DNA from 4 places in the Lysinibacillus sp. NPDC095746 genome. Region 1 is predicted to be linked to each of the others. Evidence: riboswitches for the same ligand, from Rfam matches in the RefSeq annotation. Region 1 holds a riboswitch; each other region holds the start of a gene.

What was found. Region 1 has a riboswitch for S-adenosylmethionine ahead of ACIQ7N_RS14655 (cyclase family protein). Riboswitches for the same ligand answer to the same signal wherever they lie in the genome.
Region 2: linked by a shared signal. The riboswitch ahead of ACIQ7N_RS19410 (Na+/H+ antiporter NhaC family protein) and the one ahead of ACIQ7N_RS14655 (cyclase family protein) in region 1 are both predicted to bind S-adenosylmethionine.
Region 3: linked by a shared signal. The riboswitch ahead of ACIQ7N_RS10560 (MetQ/NlpA family ABC transporter substrate-binding protein) and the one ahead of ACIQ7N_RS14655 (cyclase family protein) in region 1 are both predicted to bind S-adenosylmethionine.
Region 4: linked by a shared signal. The riboswitch ahead of ACIQ7N_RS09055 (O-acetylhomoserine aminocarboxypropyltransferase/cysteine synthase family protein) and the one ahead of ACIQ7N_RS14655 (cyclase family protein) in region 1 are both predicted to bind S-adenosylmethionine.

The regions. Positions count from the first base shown of each region.
Region 1 is NZ_JBIWGL010000018.1:87,309-91,918, reverse strand. Features, by position in the region: gene ACIQ7N_RS14670 (winged helix-turn-helix transcriptional regulator) at 8-391, opposite strand; gene ACIQ7N_RS14665 (MFS transporter) at 502-1,686, shown strand; gene ACIQ7N_RS14660 (YuzC family spore coat inner layer protein) at 1,908-2,318, shown strand; SAM riboswitch class I at 2,466-2,572, shown strand; gene ACIQ7N_RS14655 (cyclase family protein) at 2,667-3,404, shown strand; gene ACIQ7N_RS14650 (DedA family protein) at 3,500-4,096, opposite strand; gene ACIQ7N_RS14645 (Cof-type HAD-IIB family hydrolase) at 4,282-4,610, opposite strand, start outside.
Region 2 is NZ_JBIWGL010000031.1:41,595-46,204, forward strand. Features, by position in the region: gene crcB (fluoride efflux transporter CrcB) at 1-248, shown strand, start outside; gene ACIQ7N_RS19400 (fluoride efflux transporter FluC) at 245-574, shown strand; gene ACIQ7N_RS19405 (hypothetical protein) at 605-952, shown strand; SAM riboswitch class I at 1,177-1,284, shown strand; gene ACIQ7N_RS19410 (Na+/H+ antiporter NhaC family protein) at 1,392-2,672, shown strand; gene ACIQ7N_RS19415 (MFS transporter) at 2,787-3,986, opposite strand; gene ACIQ7N_RS19420 (DUF3951 domain-containing protein) at 4,353-4,511, opposite strand.
Region 3 is NZ_JBIWGL010000011.1:132,693-137,302, reverse strand. Features, by position in the region: gene ACIQ7N_RS10565 (methionine ABC transporter ATP-binding protein) at 1-886, opposite strand, end outside; gene ACIQ7N_RS10560 (MetQ/NlpA family ABC transporter substrate-binding protein) at 982-1,815, opposite strand; SAM riboswitch class I at 1,902-2,006, opposite strand; gene ACIQ7N_RS10555 (pyridoxal phosphate-dependent aminotransferase) at 2,183-3,352, opposite strand; gene ACIQ7N_RS10550 (PhzF family phenazine biosynthesis protein) at 3,483-4,277, shown strand; gene ACIQ7N_RS10545 (carbon-nitrogen family hydrolase) at 4,359-4,610, shown strand, end outside.
Region 4 is NZ_JBIWGL010000009.1:100,786-105,395, reverse strand. Features, by position in the region: gene ACIQ7N_RS09065 (homoserine dehydrogenase) at 1-343, opposite strand, end outside; gene ACIQ7N_RS09060 (hypothetical protein) at 1,230-1,616, opposite strand; gene ACIQ7N_RS09055 (O-acetylhomoserine aminocarboxypropyltransferase/cysteine synthase family protein) at 1,963-3,264, opposite strand; SAM riboswitch class I at 3,381-3,493, opposite strand; gene ACIQ7N_RS09050 (glycerol-3-phosphate acyltransferase) at 3,789-4,421, shown strand; gene ACIQ7N_RS09045 (DASS family sodium-coupled anion symporter) at 4,609-4,610, shown strand, end outside.

The DNA.
Region 1 (4,610 bases):
AATCTATTTAAGATGTATGCTTTATTGCGATATCTTCGTCACGTTGCATTAACAGTACATCTTCACCTTTATCTTGTAGCATTTCGATATGTTTTTCACCCCAAGTGCAAAGGATGTTCAGCACAGGGTCCATCTCTTGACCATAAGGTGTTAACGAATATTCAACTTTTGGCGGTACTTGATTGAAAACCTTACGATTAATTAATCCAGACTGCTCTAACTCACGTAATTGGCTTGTTAGCATTTTTTGAGAAATGCCTGGAATCAATCGGCGAAATTCATTCGTACGAATCTGACCATGGTGGTTAAGATGACAAAGAATAATAGGTTTCCATTTACCCCCAATTACTTCAAGAGTGGCTTCGACACCAATATTATAAACTTTTTTCATTGTAAACCTCCTGTAATATTCAAAAGTAACTAAAAGTACCCTACGTAACTTTCTGGCATGTATGAATATTACTATACACTATACAAAAAATCAAAGGAGATAGTAATAGAATGAAAGCTACAAAAGCGCCAAATGCTAAATTCACATTGCTTGCACTTGCCATCAGTGCATTTGGTATCGGCTCTACAGAATTTATAAGCATCGGATTACTTCCATTAATTACAAAAGATTTTAATATAACATTAAGTACTGCAGGTTTAACCGTATCCATATATGCACTAGGTGTAACGATTGGTGCACCGCTTTTAACAGCATTAACATCGCGCCTAAGTCGCAAAAATGTGTTACTGCTCGTTATGGTGCTGTTTATTATCGGTAATTTACTTGCAGCCTTAGCTCCCTCATTTCCATTACTACTAACTGGGCGTGTTATTTCAGCATTGGCACATGGTGTGTTTATGTCCATTGCCTCTGTGATAGCTGCAGATGTTGTGGCACCGAATAAACGAGCAAGTGCAATAGCTTTTATGTTTACAGGACTAACATTAGCGACTGTGACTGGTGTCCCACTAGGAACTTTTATTGGACAAGTAACTGATTGGCGAATGTCGTTTATTTTCATAGTTATCATAGGTATTATTGGATTAATTAGTAATGCCCTGCTTGTGCCAAGTCACTTATCGAAAGGTAATCCAATATCCATTTTAGATATTGGTAAAGTTTTAGGGAATATTCGAATGTTATTAATTCTCTTTATTACTGCAATTGGGTATGGTGGCGCATTCGTCGTATACACCTATGTTTCTCCTATTTTAGAGCAGTATATGGGCTACTCACCAAAGGCAATTATCGTGATCTTAGTTGTATACGGTATTTGTGTTGCCATTGGTAATACATTAGGTGGTCATTTTGCGAATAATAACCCTTTACGCTCTATCTTTATGATCTTTATAGGATTAGCATTAGCACTACTCGGCATCAACTTCTTTTTAGAATCATCCATCATAGGATTAATAATGGTCTTTATGATGGGGCTATTTATGTTTATGAATGTACCAGGATTACAGCTTTATGCCGTTCAGCTTTCAGAAAAATATACACCATCGGCTATTTCAATGGCTTCAGCATTAAATATTTCGGCCTTTAACATTGGTATTTTTCTAGGATCATACATTGGAGGAATGATTGTTAACCTCCAATCATTAGCTCATACCCCTATATATGGATTCGTAATGGTGATGATTGCTGCAGTTACTACCTTCCTAACGTTACACTTCGATAGAAATAAACAATAGATTTCCCTAGAATAACAAGAACGAAAGGAAGCCTTAACCATACACAAGGCTTCCTTTTTGTTTTTATCCAATTTTAAGGAAAGTATCGTCAAAAATAAGCCTTAAAAAATTCTAATGCCGTGAACCGATTCCCAAAAGAGCTTGAAAGCATCAGCTGTTAACACCGAAAGTCTATATTGTACATAAGATACTGTATCAGCTATAGGATAGGAGGAATTTAGTTGTATTACAATCCTTATCCGTTTTTTGTCTATCCTCATTACTATCCGGCATGGGTAATGGCAAATCAACCAACAAATCAACACCCTTCCAGCCATCTAGCAATGCCGACACCCCCTATGAATAGAAGTCCATTTCCAATCGTCAATACAAAGAAATTAAAGACTTCCGCGAATCGGATTAAGGTTATTATGCAGCAAGCACAATTACTTACGGATAAAATTGATGAATCCGAGCAATTTGCACACGATCTTATGAACGCAGCACAACAATCAAATAAAACAGAAGTTGAAAAGTTAATTGCTTCAACAGGCATTACTGTAAAATTCGATACTACCTATACACCAGATGGATTTCGTATAACATTTACGGAAAGTAGCTGTTGTAAGCTAACACTAATTTTAGGTTGGTGAAGAGTTGGCCCTTTGAAGAGGGCCTCTTTCTTTTACCTTTAGCATCTTTATGAATTTTAACCTTGTATCCCTATCAAGCTTGTAAACTATAAAAAAATATGCTAAAGTGTTTGTACACAATATTTCTGAAAATTCTTATATCGCATTTTCTTATCAAGAGAGACGGAGGGATTGGCCCTATGAAGTCTCAGCAACCAGCCCTATAGGTATGGTGCTAATTCCAATTGGCAAAATTCTGCCTTGAAAGATGAGAAGACTTACTTTAGTTGCTTTGCACAAGAGTCCTCTTCTTCAAGGAGGGCTCTTTTTTATTTTTCCATTCTAATTAAAAGAAAGCAGGGAACTATTATGACAAACGAACTTTTACAAGCAATTCAACTATTGAAATCAAAAAAATGGGTAGACTTAACGCATACATTTGGTCCAAATTCTCCACATTTCTTTATGTTTGCTGATGCTAAATTTGAAACATTATTTTCACATGAGGATGGCTTCTTTGCACAGCAATTCACTTTCCCAGGGCAATATGGAACACATATCGACCCACCTATCCATTTTGTGCGAGATACACGCTATTTAGAGGAATTGGAGCTAAAAGAACTAGTGCTACCACTAATCGTTATTGATAAATCGAAGGAAGCCGCAGTAAATAACGACTACACGTTACGTGTTCAAGATATTCTTGACTTTGAAGCTGAAAATGGGGAAATTGAAGCAGGTACCTTTGTTGCGTTCCGTACCGATTGGAGTAAACGTTGGCCAGATAAAGAATCTTTCAGCAACAAAGACGCTGATGGCAATAATCATATTCCTGGCTGGGGATTAGAAGCATTACAATTTTTATTCAACGAACGACAAGTAAGGGCTATTGGCCACGAAACTTTTGATACGGATTCAGCAGCAGATTTCCGTAGAAATGGAAAATTAGACGGCGAATATTTTGTGCTAGAGCAAGATACTTATCAAATTGAGCTTATGACAAATTTAGATAAGCTACCTCCAAAGGGCGCTGCTATATTCAATATCGTGCCAAAGCCTGAAAAAGCATCTGGATTCCCTGTCCGTTCCTTTGCAATATTACCGTAATATAGCAAAAGGTCTGATTCAATAAATATTGAATTAGACCTTTCATCCATTATGCATCGGCATAATACGTCCGGAATCGGCTTGTGCTATTGAATTTATTTAGATGAATTCTTTCTTTTGAAAACAACATAAATGATGAACATAATGATGATGAACAATACTATAACATAAATACTGTAGCGGGATAAATATAACTCAACATAATGCCATTTCTCTCCAAGTATCTTCCCTAAAGTGATAAAAGTAAATGTCCATAAAGCTGCTCCTATATAAGCAAAGAAAGCAAATTTTTTATAAGGATAATTATTAATAGCTGCAATATATGCAGTAAGATGACGTACACCAGGGATAAAATACCCTATTAATAATAATATTGGTCCAATTTTTTCAAATAATTTTTTAGTAAAATCAATTTTCTGTTCTGTAATATGGACTTTCGAACCGTATTTTCGTAATAAAGGTAGTCCGAATTTATAGCCTATATAGTAGCTCAGGGTAATTCCCCCTGCCGCGCCTATCATAGCGCTGATTAAAGCTGGAATATGTGCAAGAGTTTCACGATATACGCTATACCCTACATATGTCAAAAATATTTCATCAGGAAGTGGCAGACCGACAATTCCCCCAATTAGGATAAGAATAATGCCAAAATATCCATAATGTTCAATAAGAGATTGTACGTGATGCGCCATAAATCCACCCCATCTAAAGCGTAATAATTTTTAATAGTTAGCTTTATAATAACTCAAAGGAGACAACATTATGAGTATTATGGATTAAATACATTTTCTCCATGAAAACATTCATCCATGTTGTATCGTAAAAAAATATAGTTTTTTCTTAGTGACTGGTTGATTCATATTTTACTTTCAAATAATTAAATTATTTGCAGCTTACGTAGAGCATAATGAATACCATCTTCTGTTGATTTTTTCGTTACATAATTAGCGGCATTTTTTAATGCTTCACTACCGTTGCCCATTGCAATACCAAAGCCAACCTGCTCCAGCATGTCGATATCATTATCTCCATCACCAAAAGCAAGTGCTTCCTCAGGACTCAAGTCGAAATAATCTAGTACAGCCTGCACAGCAATAGATTTGGAAACATCATGTTGCAAAACATTTGTAATGTAAGGGTGCCACCTCTTAAATAATAAATGCGGGAATTTTAAAGTATACCTTTTCTCAATATCCTCGTTGCCAT
Region 2 (4,610 bases), on a different contig from region 1:
ACTTAATTGGCTGCTTTTGTTTAGCGTGGCTATTTACAATGTTTACAAAGAGAACGCCTGTTATTATAGGAATTGGTACTGGCTTTTTTGGTGCCTTTACAACCTTTTCGACATTTTCTTTAGAAACACTATTGCTTTTGCAGGATAGTAAATGGCTACAAGCCGTTCTTTATATATTAGTAAGTGTTTTTGGCGGTTTAGCTTGTGCATGGCTAGGATTTAAACTAGCAAAGGGGCGCATCGTATGATAATTATTGGTATCGGTGGACTTTTAGGTGCACTAACACGATTTTATCTAGGAAAATTGATTGTCCATACATACCCATGGGCAACATTTTTTATTAATATAACAGGGTCTTTTGCGCTTGGCTTTTTATTTGCGCTACATCTAAGTGATTGGTTTTGGCATTTAATAGGGATTGGTTTTTTAGGAGCCTATACGACTTTTTCGACATTCGGTTTTGAATGTTTGACGCTCTTGGAGCAGCAAAAATGGAGACAAGCGATTGTTTATATAAGCACTACAGTTATATTCGGCTTATTTTTCGCTACACTTGGCTTTTACCTTGTATAGCCGCATTTTTAAAAAACTAGAGGTGATTTTTTGACACAGCCATCCATTGAACAATTACAAGCGCTTGAAGCTGACATTGAACAAACACTATATAGTTTAATCGACCTAGAACTAGAAGAAAACTTTCTAGAAATGAATACACGCTTTGCACAATTACTTGCAAAGGTACAGGCGGTACAATTAATTGATTATAAGCTTGACGTCCTCGTTGACCCTCAAGCATTTGCAACAGAAACATGTACTCTACTACAAAGTTTAATAGAGGCCAAGGCTAGACCACAAAAAAGACAACGACTTCTAACACATCGTATGATTTTAAAAATATGGTTGCGTAAAAACCAACGCTTTATGACGGAATTTTTACCACAAATGTTTTAAGCGCCCTTTGCTGTCCCAGGGGCGCTTCCTTTTAAAGTTGCAATTGCTGCAACACTTCTTTTATTCCCTACAACTGTTAAATCGAGGTGCTCTAAGCATATTACGGATATTTTCCTCAAAAACTTTTCAGAATATAGCTTTAAAATAAAAATCAAATAAAAATATGTTGCAAAAATTGAATTTTTATTTTAATATTTATTATTGTGAAAAAAATAATATTTTGCTTCTTATCAAGAGAGATGGAGGGACTGGCCCGATGAAATCTCGGCAGCGGAACTTATGATTTAAGTTACTGTGCCAAATCCAGCAGGCAAAGGCTTGATAGATAAGAGGAGTGTTTTATAGATATAAGGCCTCTTCTTGTTAGTACAAGAAGAGGCCTTTTTTTCGTAAAAAGAATGGACAAAAGACGTGTCCAATTTTATTTTTGGAGGTAGACATGAAGAAAGAGAATCCATGGGCGCTAATCCCATTTGTTGTGTTTTTGATTTTATTTATTGGCTCAGGGGTTATTACAGGTGATTTTTACGCCTTTCCTGTCATTGTAGCCATTTCCATTTCAGGCGCTGTCGCTTTAGCGATGAATCGACAAGAATCGTTTGCGCAAAAGGTTGATATTTTTTGCAAAGGCGCAGGAAATTTAAATGTCATGCTAATGGTTGTTATTTTTCTTTTGGCTGGGGCCTTTTCATCGGTAGCAAAAGGCATGGGGGCAGTGGATTCCACTGTAAACTTTGCTTTATCGGTCGTTCCGCCAAATCTGCTTGTTGTAGGCTTATTCATCATTGCCTGCTTTATCTCCCTATCAATGGGGACATCAGTGGGAACGATTGTTGCGCTAGCGCCCATTGGAGTTGGCATAAGCGAGCATATCGAGCTTTCCATGGCTTTAGTAATGGCAGCGATTGTTGGTGGTTCGATGTTTGGCGATAATTTATCTTTTATTTCAGATACAACCATTACTGCCGTTCGTTCACAAGGTGCACAAATGAAGGATAAATTTAAGGTAAATTTTTGGATTGTCTTGCCGGCAGCTATTGTAACGAGTCTTATTTTAGGGTTCATTACAATGGGTGAAACTGCGCAAGTGGAGCATTTAAGCTATAATTGGGTAAAAATTGTTCCCTATATTTTGGTCATTATTTTAGCGTTAGCTGGAATGAATGTTTTCCTTGTTCTAGCATCTGGGATTGTTCTTGCCGGGGCTGTTGGCTTAGCGGATGGCAGCTATCATTTAATGAGCCTTTTTCAAAAGATCGGCGAAGGAATGGCAGGCATGTATGAAATGGCATTCCTTGCGATATTAATAGCTGGAATGGTGGAAGTTATAAAGTATAACGGTGGGATTGACTTTCTACTTCACCTTGCAACAAAAAGGATTAAATCGAAAAAAGGTGCTGAATTTGGTATTGCCGGTCTTGTAGGCCTAACTAATTTATCGACGGCCAATAATACGATTGCTATTTTAATTGCTGGTCCGCTTGCAAAAAATATTGCGGAACAGTATGAGATTGAGCCAAGAAAGTCCGCAAGTATATTAGATATTTTCTCCTGTACGATTCAAGGCCTCCTACCATACGGAGCCCAATTCCTGGCAGCCGCAAGTGTAGCCGGAATTTCACCAGTGAGCATGTTGCAATACTCTTTCTATCCAGTCCTTATAGGAATTTGCGGAACCATCGCTATCCTCATCGGATACCCGAAAGGAAAGAAAGCCTGAGCTTCATACTTAAAAAACATTAATTTACCACTAAATTACTCCAATTGTTTTGCAAGAAATAATCAAAACAATTGGATTTTTTATTGTGATAAGATATTACTTAAAAATTACAAATTACACTTTCTCACTAGTTATTTCGAAACGTCTATATTTGACCATAAATCCAATTCCAAGAATAGGCCCAATCGCTAATATTGTAAAAACCCACTCCCAACCAATAATCCCCTGTATAATCGGGCTTAGGTTTATTGAAAATATAGTAAGTAAGAAACCAATACACATTTGAAAAGTAAGGGCTGTACCTACATAATCAACCTCGGCTATTTCTGAAACTGCAGCTGAAAATTGGGCGGAATCAGCTATGATAGACATCCCCCAAATCATGGAGATTATTAACGTTAACCAAATATACTGCCCAAATGTAAAACCTATTACTAGCGAACAGATAGCACTAATAAACATAGAAATAATCGTTAAATTGGCTCTTCCGATTTTATCCGAGATTAGTCCCCCTATCACACAACCAATCCCTCCAGCAATTCCTATTGAAATAAAGGAGGATAATGCAATAAACCAATGAGGAATTTCTGGTGAATAAGTTAAGAAACTAGCTGTCAAAAAAGCTGGAAGCCATGTCCACATCGCATACAATTCCCACATATGCCCGAAATAACCGTAGTTCGCAAGCATTACTGGTTTATTCAAAATAACTTTTTTTATTAACTTGAAGGAGAAAGGCGATTTATTAGGTACAATTGGGGCATCTTCTAAAATATAAGTTATTATTATAGCCGATAATAAAGCCAATCCTGAAGTACTAATTATCACGAGTTTCCAATTTAACGAAGAGAAAAACATAACTACAAAATGTGGTAATGATGATCCTAATGTTAATGCAGCTATTAAGACTCCGATTGCAAACCCACGTTTTTGTGGAAACCATTGTGATAAAATTTTTACTGCTATTGGATAAACACCTGCAAGAGTTATACCCGTTAAAATTCTAAGTAGAATACCTAAAAAAGCGTAATGGACTAGAATTAGTAAGACATTTAATATTGCGCCTAGAAAAACTGAAATCGCAAAAATCTTTCGGCAATTAAAGCGGTCCGCAACCCCAAAATAGGAACTAAACAATGATCCTATTACAAAGCCAATAGGAATAGCAGCCGAAAGCCAAGCTTCTGAATTGGAGCTAAGGTTCCAAATTTCAATTAATTCGGGTGCAATCACTGATGCACTAAACCATAAGCTTAATGCACATAATTCTGATAATCCAATCCATACCAATGCTCTCCAAGAACCTTGAATCATATTATCCCCCCAAAAATAAATCCGAATCTGCTGCGAGTTCACATAAAGTAACTGTTTTAATTAGTCACGAGCGAAGTTAAGTATCAGGGTAAAGTTCTGATATACGCAAAGCGAAAAGAGTTAACCTTCCAAAAAACAAAATCATTCTTTGATCTATAAAAAAAGGTAGATTGTCAAAACTATTGACTATCCCTTGAATAAATAATACCAAATACAGGATAAAATTCCTTCATAAATCTTATTATCGATAAAAGAAAAAAATCTACTATTATCTCATATTGAAATAATAGTAGATTCTCATATTTTATACTATTAGTTATTTAAAGCCTGCACCTCTACTGTTTGATGTTAGTAACCACCACTTACTTAATTGTCATGTTTACCTCTACCATCCATAGCATTATCAAATGGTGTATACGTCATAGTAGGTACTTTCTTTTTCACAAAAACGCGATATATTGCCCGAACCAAAATGCTTGAAAAAATCAGACTTACAATAAGCGCTATGCTATTCCCAATATTCATGCCATCATCCTATCCTTTCGTTATGGTTTTTCTACTTTGCAAGTGTACTACCAATTAATGTAGGCAACTGTACGATTATATTGTCATCAAATATTGGAC
Region 3 (4,610 bases), on a different contig from region 1:
TATTGGCTGATAAAATATTTGGTTGCACATCATAAACTTTACTCACTTCTGCTAGTAATGGTTTACCCGTACTTTCACCAAGGAATGTTAAACGAATAACACTTCCCGAAACATTTAATTGTTTGATAAGAGAAGGGGATAAATTACGTTGAGAAATGGTATTTAAAAATTTTCGTGTCGTTGGATGCTGGGGCTTCGAAAATAGTTCTATAGCAGAGCTAAATTCCACAACCGCCCCTGATTCAAGAACGGAAACAGCATCGCAAATTTTTTGAATAACATTCATTTCATGTGTAATAAGTAAAATCGTGATGCCTAGCTCACGATTAATTTTCAAGAGAAGCTCAAGAATGGCGTCCGTTGTTTCGGGGTCGAGTGCACTTGTCGCTTCATCACTAAGCAAAATCTCAGGCTCTTGGGCAAGGGCACGTGCAATAGCGACACGTTGCTTTTGACCACCTGAAAGCTGGCTAGGATAGCTATCTAATTTCTCCGTTAGGCCAACAATTTCTGCATATTTTGCAACGCGTTTTTTTACTTCAGAGTCGTTATAGCCAAGAAGCTTTAATGGTATCGAGATATTGTTGTAAACAGTCGCCGTTTTTAAAAGGTTAAAATGCTGGAAGATCATCCCGATTTTTTGCCGAGTTTTGCGAAGGTCGTTTAGAGAAAGGGAAGTTATATCGACATGATCGATAAATACTTTTCCTGTTGTCGGACGCTCTAATAAATTCACACAGCGAATAAGGGTACTCTTTCCTGCACCACTGTAGCCGATAACCCCATGAATTTCACCTTTTTTGACATGCAGGTTAATACCATCTACTGCTTTGACGATACCATTTTTAGTTTTAAATTCTTTTGTTATATTTTCTAGTTGAATCATAAGGTGATATCTCCTTTCTAAGTCCTTCGATAAAGCAAGAATCTGCTAGCTTTCCTGTAGGAGTCTCGCAGATTCTTGATATACTTAATCGTCACTTACCAGCTTGGAATTATGGAGCCTTGGAATTTTTCTTCAATAAATTTGCGCACCTCATCAGATTGATAAGCTTCAACAAATTTTTTGATCGTTGGGTCATCCTTGTTTTCAGCACGCACCACAATGTAGTTCACATATGGAGAGTCCGTAGATTCTAAAAGAATGGAGTCTTTTTTAGGATTAATGCCAGCATCAAGAGCGAAGTTTGTATTAATGGCAGCTACATCTACTTCACTAAGCTGTTTAGGAATTTGTGCAGCCTCTAATTCAATGAATTTCAAATTCTTTTTGTTTTCTTCCACATCGCGAATAGATGCTGTTAAGTCTGCACCGTCTTTTAATTTAATGATGCCTGCCTCTTGAAGGACAAATAGAGCACGAGCCCCGTTCGTTGGATCATTCGGTAATCCGAATGTAGCACCATCTGGAACGTCATCGAATGATTTATATTTCTCGGAGTATATGCCCATAGGAGTTAAAATTGTTTTTCCTACTGGCACTAAATCTGTTTTGTGATCTTTGTTAAATGCATCGAGGAAAGGCTCGTGTTGATAGCTGTTTACATCAAGATCACCCTCGGCTAACGATGTATTTGGTAAAACATAATCAGAAAACGTTTTTAGTTCTACCTCTAAGCCATTTTCTTTGGCAACTTTTGCTGCAGCCTCTGCAATTTGTTCGTGTGGACCAGAAGTTACACCTACTACAATCTTATTTTCATTAATAGTCTTACTTTGACTATCCTTACTATTTTCTTTAGTACCACAGCCCACTAATGCTGCTACTAATGTAAGACTTGCTAAACCTAATAAAATCTTGTTTTTCTTTTTCATGAAACATACCTCCAAAGTTGTTTTATCGGTAATAAAAATAAAAAAACTCTCTTAAAAATTAAGAGAGGCTCATGAAAAATTGTCCTCTCTTATCTTTCAAACAATGATTGTTTGCTGGAATTAGCACCTTCCTTAAAAAAGGAGGTTGCCGAGCTTCATAGGGCCAGTCCCTCAGCTACTCTTGATAAGAGATTTATAATATTTTTTTGTAAATCCGATAGAACTAATATAAATTATAGGATTTAGTAAGTCAATTGAATTTTTAAAATTTTTCATTTTATTTTAATGTTTAGTCGCGAAAGAAGAGAGAGAAAAAACTGTCCCTATAGCAAGTCTGAGCTAATGGAACAGTTTTTGATTGAAATGTTCACGGGTTAAATAAGTTTAATTTTTCAATTCTGCTGATCGCTTCACGTAAGCGGTCTTCGCTAACAAGTAAACCAACCCGTACAAAGCCTTCACCATATTGACCGAAGCCATTGCCTGCAGCTACTGCGATATCAGCTTTGTCGAGCAATATATCGGCAAATTGTTCACTCGTAAAACCTAGTGGAACAGGGAGCCATGCAAAAAAAGAGCCTCTCGGTGCTGTTACTTGCCAACCAATTCGCTGAGCTTCTTCGATCAGGACGTTTCGTCGACGCTCATAAGTCGCTCTTAGCTTATCTGCACAACTTTGGGAAGCAGTAAGTGCAACTGCCGCGGCTTGTTGTACGGCAGGAAATTGACTACAAAATAGATGATCTTGAATAAGGTTAATGGCTGCGATAATGTCGGGTTTACCAACAGCGAAACCAATGCGCCAGCCTGCCATATTATACGTTTTGGATAATGTATACATTTCGATACCGACATCTTTAGCACTATCAGCTTGCAGGAAGCTGATAGGTTTATGGCCGTCAAATCCAATCGCTCCGTAGGCAAAATCATGTGCGACGATAATATTATGCTCTTTTGCAAAGCGTACTGTTTCCTCGAAAAATTCCAATGTTGCAGTACCGCCAGTTGGATTATTCGGGTAATTCAAGTACAGTAACTTCGCCTTTTCCTTTACTTCATCGGATAAAGCAGTATAGTCTGGCAGGAAATCATTTTCTGCGAAAAGAGGCATAACTTCAAAATTAACATCACCTAATACGACACCAGATAAGTAATCTGGATATCCAGGATCAGGTAATAGCATAGTGTCACCGGGGTTTAAAACAGCTAACGGTAGCTCAACAAGACCAATTTTCGTACCACCGAGAATAGCAACCTCTGTATCAGGGTCAATGTCCACATTGTATTCACGTTTGTAGAAGCTTGCTGCTGCTTGGCGTAATTCTGCTATGCCGCGAAATGGAGAGTATTGATGATTTTGGGGATTTTCTGCCGCCTCCTGTAATGCTTTAATAATGTGTGAAGGAGTGGGTTGATCTGGATTACCTTGACCAAGATTGATAACATCACGTCCTTCAGCAAGAGCAGCGTTTACTTTTTGCACAAGTGCTGCAAAAAATTGAGTTGGGAGTTGCTGTAGTTTTTTTGAGAATTCCATGCACGTCCACCTTTTTCAGAATATAATAATTATTGAAGATATGATGCACATAATATTACTTTTTTTAGTAATTGTCTAGAGTATTTTCAGATAACTAAAAATCAAAAGTGACGCAAATGAGGTGGGAAAATTGAACAAAGTCTCGTATTTTATCGTCAATGCTTTTACTACAGAGCTTTACAAGGGAAATCCCGCAGCAGTATGTTTACTTGATTCAACGATACCTGAGTCGACCATGCAAAAAATTGCTCAAGAGATCCCGGTACCAACAACAGCTTTTGTTCAAAGGAAGGATAATCATTTTTTTCTTAGATGGTTTACGCCTGCAAAGGAAATACCGATTTGTGGACACGGAACAATCGCTAGCGCTTTTTTACTTTGGAAACAAGGGATTGTACCTATCAATTCTTCGATTATATTCCAGACTGTAAGTGGCCCTTTACAAGCAAATTGGTTCAATGAATTAGTTGAAATAACAATTCAAAAGTATCAGTTAGAAGAGATTGAATGTCCTTTGGGGCTTGAAGAATGGCTAGGTGTGAAGCCAACATATGTAGGGAAAACAGAATTGGATTATATAGTGGAGTTAAGTCACGAAGAGTATATTGCAGATTTCAAAGCTGATTTTCAAGCGATGAAACAGTTCCCGGTACGTGGTGTTTGTATTACAAGTCGTTCTAAAGATGAGGGGATTGATATTGTCTCAAGATTCTTTTCTCCAGCACAAGGCATCGATGAAGACCATGTAAATGGTTCCACTCATGGTGCGCTAGGGCCTTACTGGTGTGCAAAATTATTAAAAGAAAACATTGTGAGTAAACAGCTTTCAAAACGAGGTGGCTTATTGTACGTTACACCAAAAATAAAAGATGTTGCTATTGCGGGTTCTGCAGTTCAAGTATTAAGTGGTGAAATAATAATCTAAATATGGAGCTTAAACCATGGAAGTCAGGTTGATTTATTGTAGTATAAATACAGAACAGTACTATCTAGAGGAGGAATAGCAATGAAAATTGGTTGTATTCAATTAAACGTAGGCTTTGGCAAAGTAGAAGAAAATTTTGCTCGCGCTGAGGACAAAATTCGTGAAGCGGCAAAACAAGGTGCAGAAATTATTGTGCTACCAGAAATGTGGAATTCAGGCTATGCTCTTGAAAAATTATCAGAGCTTGCAGATGTGGATGGAGAGCGTTCGAAAGCATTTTTATCAAACCTAGCGAAAGAGCTTGGCGTACATATTGTTGGTGGCTCGGTTTCA
Region 4 (4,610 bases), on a different contig from region 1:
GTAGCTCCAAGCCTCGTTTTGCAAACATTACTTTATTAGCGGTGATGACATGACATTTATGTTCAACAGCGCGCTTTAAATAAGTAAATGCTGGCTCCTCATTGACAATCGCCTCAAAAACAACCTGCATACCTGGTTCAGCTAATACTTCATCCATACTAGTTGTCATTAAATGCGCTGTGCCTGGTACACGTTCACGGCTAGTATCAGTAACTAAAATTTTTGCTACTTCTAGCTCAATTCCTAATTTATTTTTAAGCTCTTCACGCTTGTCGTTTAATATATGGTAAATTCCTTGACCTACCGTTCCAAATCCTAATATAGCTGCCTTTATAGTTGCCATTGTTGTATTCCCTCCAACTTACATTCCGCAGTTTCATTAAATTTATTTCGTCTCAGCTTAATTCGTACATATTTTGAATTGTGCGCCGACTTTATAAAGCAGGTCAATTTGCCGTGTTTCTAACACTTCGTTTTCAAACAGATATTTAGGTTAAGTCATCTAACCTTCGCTACTCTGAACGAAAATAAAAAACCTTTGAAACACACACAAATTCAAATAATTCAAAATTCAACTTAAAGAAAATTGTAACGTAAATACTTACATTGCACAAGAAAAATCTTTCTAGGATGGACATTTGTTTTCTGTAGACGTGCAAAAGAAATCGTTTTCATCCCTTTTATTATATGATTTTTCACTTGAACTATAATGATGGAACAATTATTGACTGTTCTTTATCAATTATGCCTCGGCAATTGCGTCCGGAACCGGCTTTATGCTGGTACAAAGCCGATTCCATGACATCCGCCAGAGGCTTTAGACCAATATGATGTTCACTCAGTCGTTGTTGTTGTTGCTGTCGCTTTCGCATAGATAAATTGCCACAGGACATGGCGTCCTTTAGTTCAGCAAATGTCTTTTGTACCAAAAGCGTAGCGACAGGTTCAGATGTTTGCAAACCTACTGAAAAGAAACTTAACTACGCATTAATCTCACCAACTATAAATGTGAGAGACTTTTGTAACAGCGCTTCCGTTACAAATATATTTGTTGAAAGAAGTTAAAAAAACAAATGCCTTTCTTCTATTATATATGTATGTAAAGACATTCATAAAAATTGTTCTTTTGAATATATTAATAAAAATTTTTTCTGTATATTTTCATAAGTCTAATTTAAAAAGCTCATTCCCTGTAGCAGCAGAGAATGAGCTAAAAATATGAGGGATAATTAACTAGCGTTGGCTAGCAATTTATAACGATATTGTGTTAAAGCTTGTTGAACTAATCCTATTTCCTCCCGCGTAAAATTTGGTATTGCATACGTACGTTCAACTAATTGGAATGTACCGTATTTTAAATAATACTCTGTCGCAGGAAGAGGAATATGATTTGCTCCATAGCTTTCATAAGCTTCGAAAACTTCTTTTACTGTATAGCCTTCCTCTTTGACATAAACCATTTCATTAAAAGCAGAATGTCCAAAGTTCTCTTGCCATTTACGTTCAACTGACGCAAGTATGTTTTGAATGGACATGTTGTTCACAAACACATGACCTTCATTTAATTCATAAATAAGATAAGATGCAATGTTTTGCGCACTATACACATTTCCCATTTAAAACACTCCTTTATCATCAGTTTTGTAGCAATAGTAGCTACTGGCTGAGTAACTACTCCTCTTCATCTATTCAAAAGTGGGGGAGCACTTATGAAACTAAATTAGTTTAAGCATTAATTGAAAACATTGGTTCTAGGTTGGTAGCCCTTCGAACACTTTTCTTATTTCCTAGTATAAAACAAGGATTTAAGAAAGTCAATAATACTTATCAAGTTACTAGGTATTAAATTTCCAGCTTCTTCACCAAATGAGGCGAGCGGATGATGTAGCAACCTTTGACGCATGACCAAATGAGGCCTATCGAATGAGAAAATACGTCAACACTACAACAAAGTCCTTTTTATTAAGCTTCTACTTTTTGTTGTGAGGCTGTTACTTGTTCAATAGCTTGTTCTAAATCTTCAATGATGTCCTCTACTGCCTCTAAACCGATGGATAAGCGAATGAGCGACTCGGTTACGCCAGTTTGGATTAGCTCTTCAGCAGATAGTTGCTGATGTGTAGTAGATGCTGGATGAATAATTAATGATTTTGCATCCCCTACATTTGCTACGTGCGAGAATAATTTCACACTATCTATTAATTTACGCCCTGCTTCACGTCCACCTTTAATACCAAATGTAAGCACTGAACCGAAGCCATTTTTTAAATATTTTTTAGCTAAATCATGGGTAGGGAAATCTTCTAAGCCATTGTAATTTACATATTCCACAGATGGGTGGTTTCGTAAATATTCAGCTACCGCTAATGCATTTTCGTTGTGTTTAGGAATACGCAAATGAAGCGTTTCTAAACCTTGTAATAAATTAAATGCTGCATCTGCACTTAATGTTGGACCAAAGTCGCGTAGTAATTGCACACGCAATTTTGTGGCGAATGCTGCCTCTGCTGTGTCAATACCATAACGTAAACCATGATAAGAAGCATCTGGCTCAGTAAAACCTGGGAAACGGCCACGAGTCCAGTCAAACTTCCCTGCATCTACTACAACACCACCTAAAGTTGTTCCGTGGCCACCAATCCATTTTGTTGCGGAATGAACAACAATATCCGCACCGTAGTCAATTGGTGTAGAGCCATATGGTGAAGCAAATGTGCTATCAATAATTAATGGCAAGCCGTTTTCATGTGCTATATTTGCTACTGCTTCAATATCTAGTACCTTTAAACTTGGGTTACCGTAAATTTCAGCGAACACGGCCTTTGTTTTATCAGTAATAGCTGCTCGGAAATTTTCTGGATTTGTTTCGTCTACAAAAATCGTTTTAATACCGTAGTTTGGTAGTGTGTTGGCGAATAAATTATAAGTACCTCCGTATAAAGAGCTACCTGCAACGATTTCATCGCCTGCCCCTGCAAGATTTAAAATGGAAAATGCGATAGCTGCTGCACCAGATGAAAGTGCTACTGCTGCTGTACCGCCTTCTAATAAAGCGACGCGTTTTTCAAAAACATCTACAGTTGGGTTTGTAATTCGTGTGTAAATATTGCCCGCTTCCTCTAAGGCAAAAAGACGTTGCGCATGAGCAGTGTCTTTAAAAACGAAAGCCGTTGAGCGATATATCGGTACTGTTCGTGATCCTGTTACCGGGTCTGGCTCTTGGCCACCGTGTAACAGCAATGTTTCTGGTTTAAATTTTGTCATTGTATACCTCCAAATGGTTATTTTTTTACGATGGTACCGGAGATGAGGAGGATTTTTTAGTAGAAAACAAAAACCCTCTTCAGCTAAGAAGAGGGTTGCGGTTGCAAGTTTTCCTCCCCTTATCTGCCAGATCCAATAAGAATCTGTAGGAATTAGCACCTTAGCAAGTTCATCACTTACTGGTTGCCGGGCATCATAGGGCCTATCCCTCCGCCGCTCTTGATAAGAGTATGAGATTCAATTTCCATCGTTGTTACACAGTATAAACATAGACTTTTTCACTGTCAATACTAAAATTTTATTTTTTCTGAAACTTCCGTCTGCTTTTTTACGTAATACGAACGCATACACTATTTTGATATTTATAGTTTTTATCACAAAATGTGGGGTTGATTACAGTTCCGACTATGTGCTCTCCTAGGGGCGCCCAGTCTCACTCCAATCAACTTTAGGGCATTTGTTATACCAAACGTCATTCCTAACTTTTAGTGACGAGCCTATTTTATTTTGAAAGGAGAATTTTTATGATAAAAGCCGTTATTATTTTTCTTCTTGTTGGTTATTTGATTGGCTGTATTCACGGCTCTAAAGTTGCTCAGTTTTTATCTGGGGTAGATTTAAAAAAGACTGGTCATGGCAATGCAGGTGCCTCTAACGCAACACTTTCCCTCGGCTGGAAATACGGCATATTAGTTGCACTGATCGATATCGGCAAAGGCGTTGCGGCTATAATCTGTGCACATGCCTATTTAGCAGATATAACACAATTAACAGAAATACAAGTTTGGCTCTTTACTTATATTGCAGCTGCTGGTGTCATTCTAGGTCATAATTTCCCATTTTATATGGGCTTCAATGGCGGTAAAGGAACTGCTTCAATCATTGGGATATTACTTGCAATTGATTGGACAATTGGCTTATTTGCACTCATTTTATTTGTTATGTTATCTTTCGTAACGAACTATTTAATTGTCGGTGTACTTGAGTTTTATCTCGTTTTCTGTATAGCCACATATTTATGGATTCCTGGAACAGTCCCAACGATTATAGCCCTATTACTTTTTGGTATAGCCATCATTTTGCATATCGAAAATATTAAGCGCTTGCTGCTAGGAACTGAGCCTAAAGTGACTTCAGCATTCAAAAAGAAAAAATAATATCTTTTGGATATTTTTGTCTTTTCTATGACCATTAATTTTCTCGCAACTTCCCATTATCGCTATATATAGAGGGTATTTCACATACTAGTTTTTTTACAATAAATAGACAAATTAACTTTCTTCATAAAGCATTTTACTAGCCGATGTGAAAATTATAGTCATGTTTAAGAAAGGATGAAAAAGTAT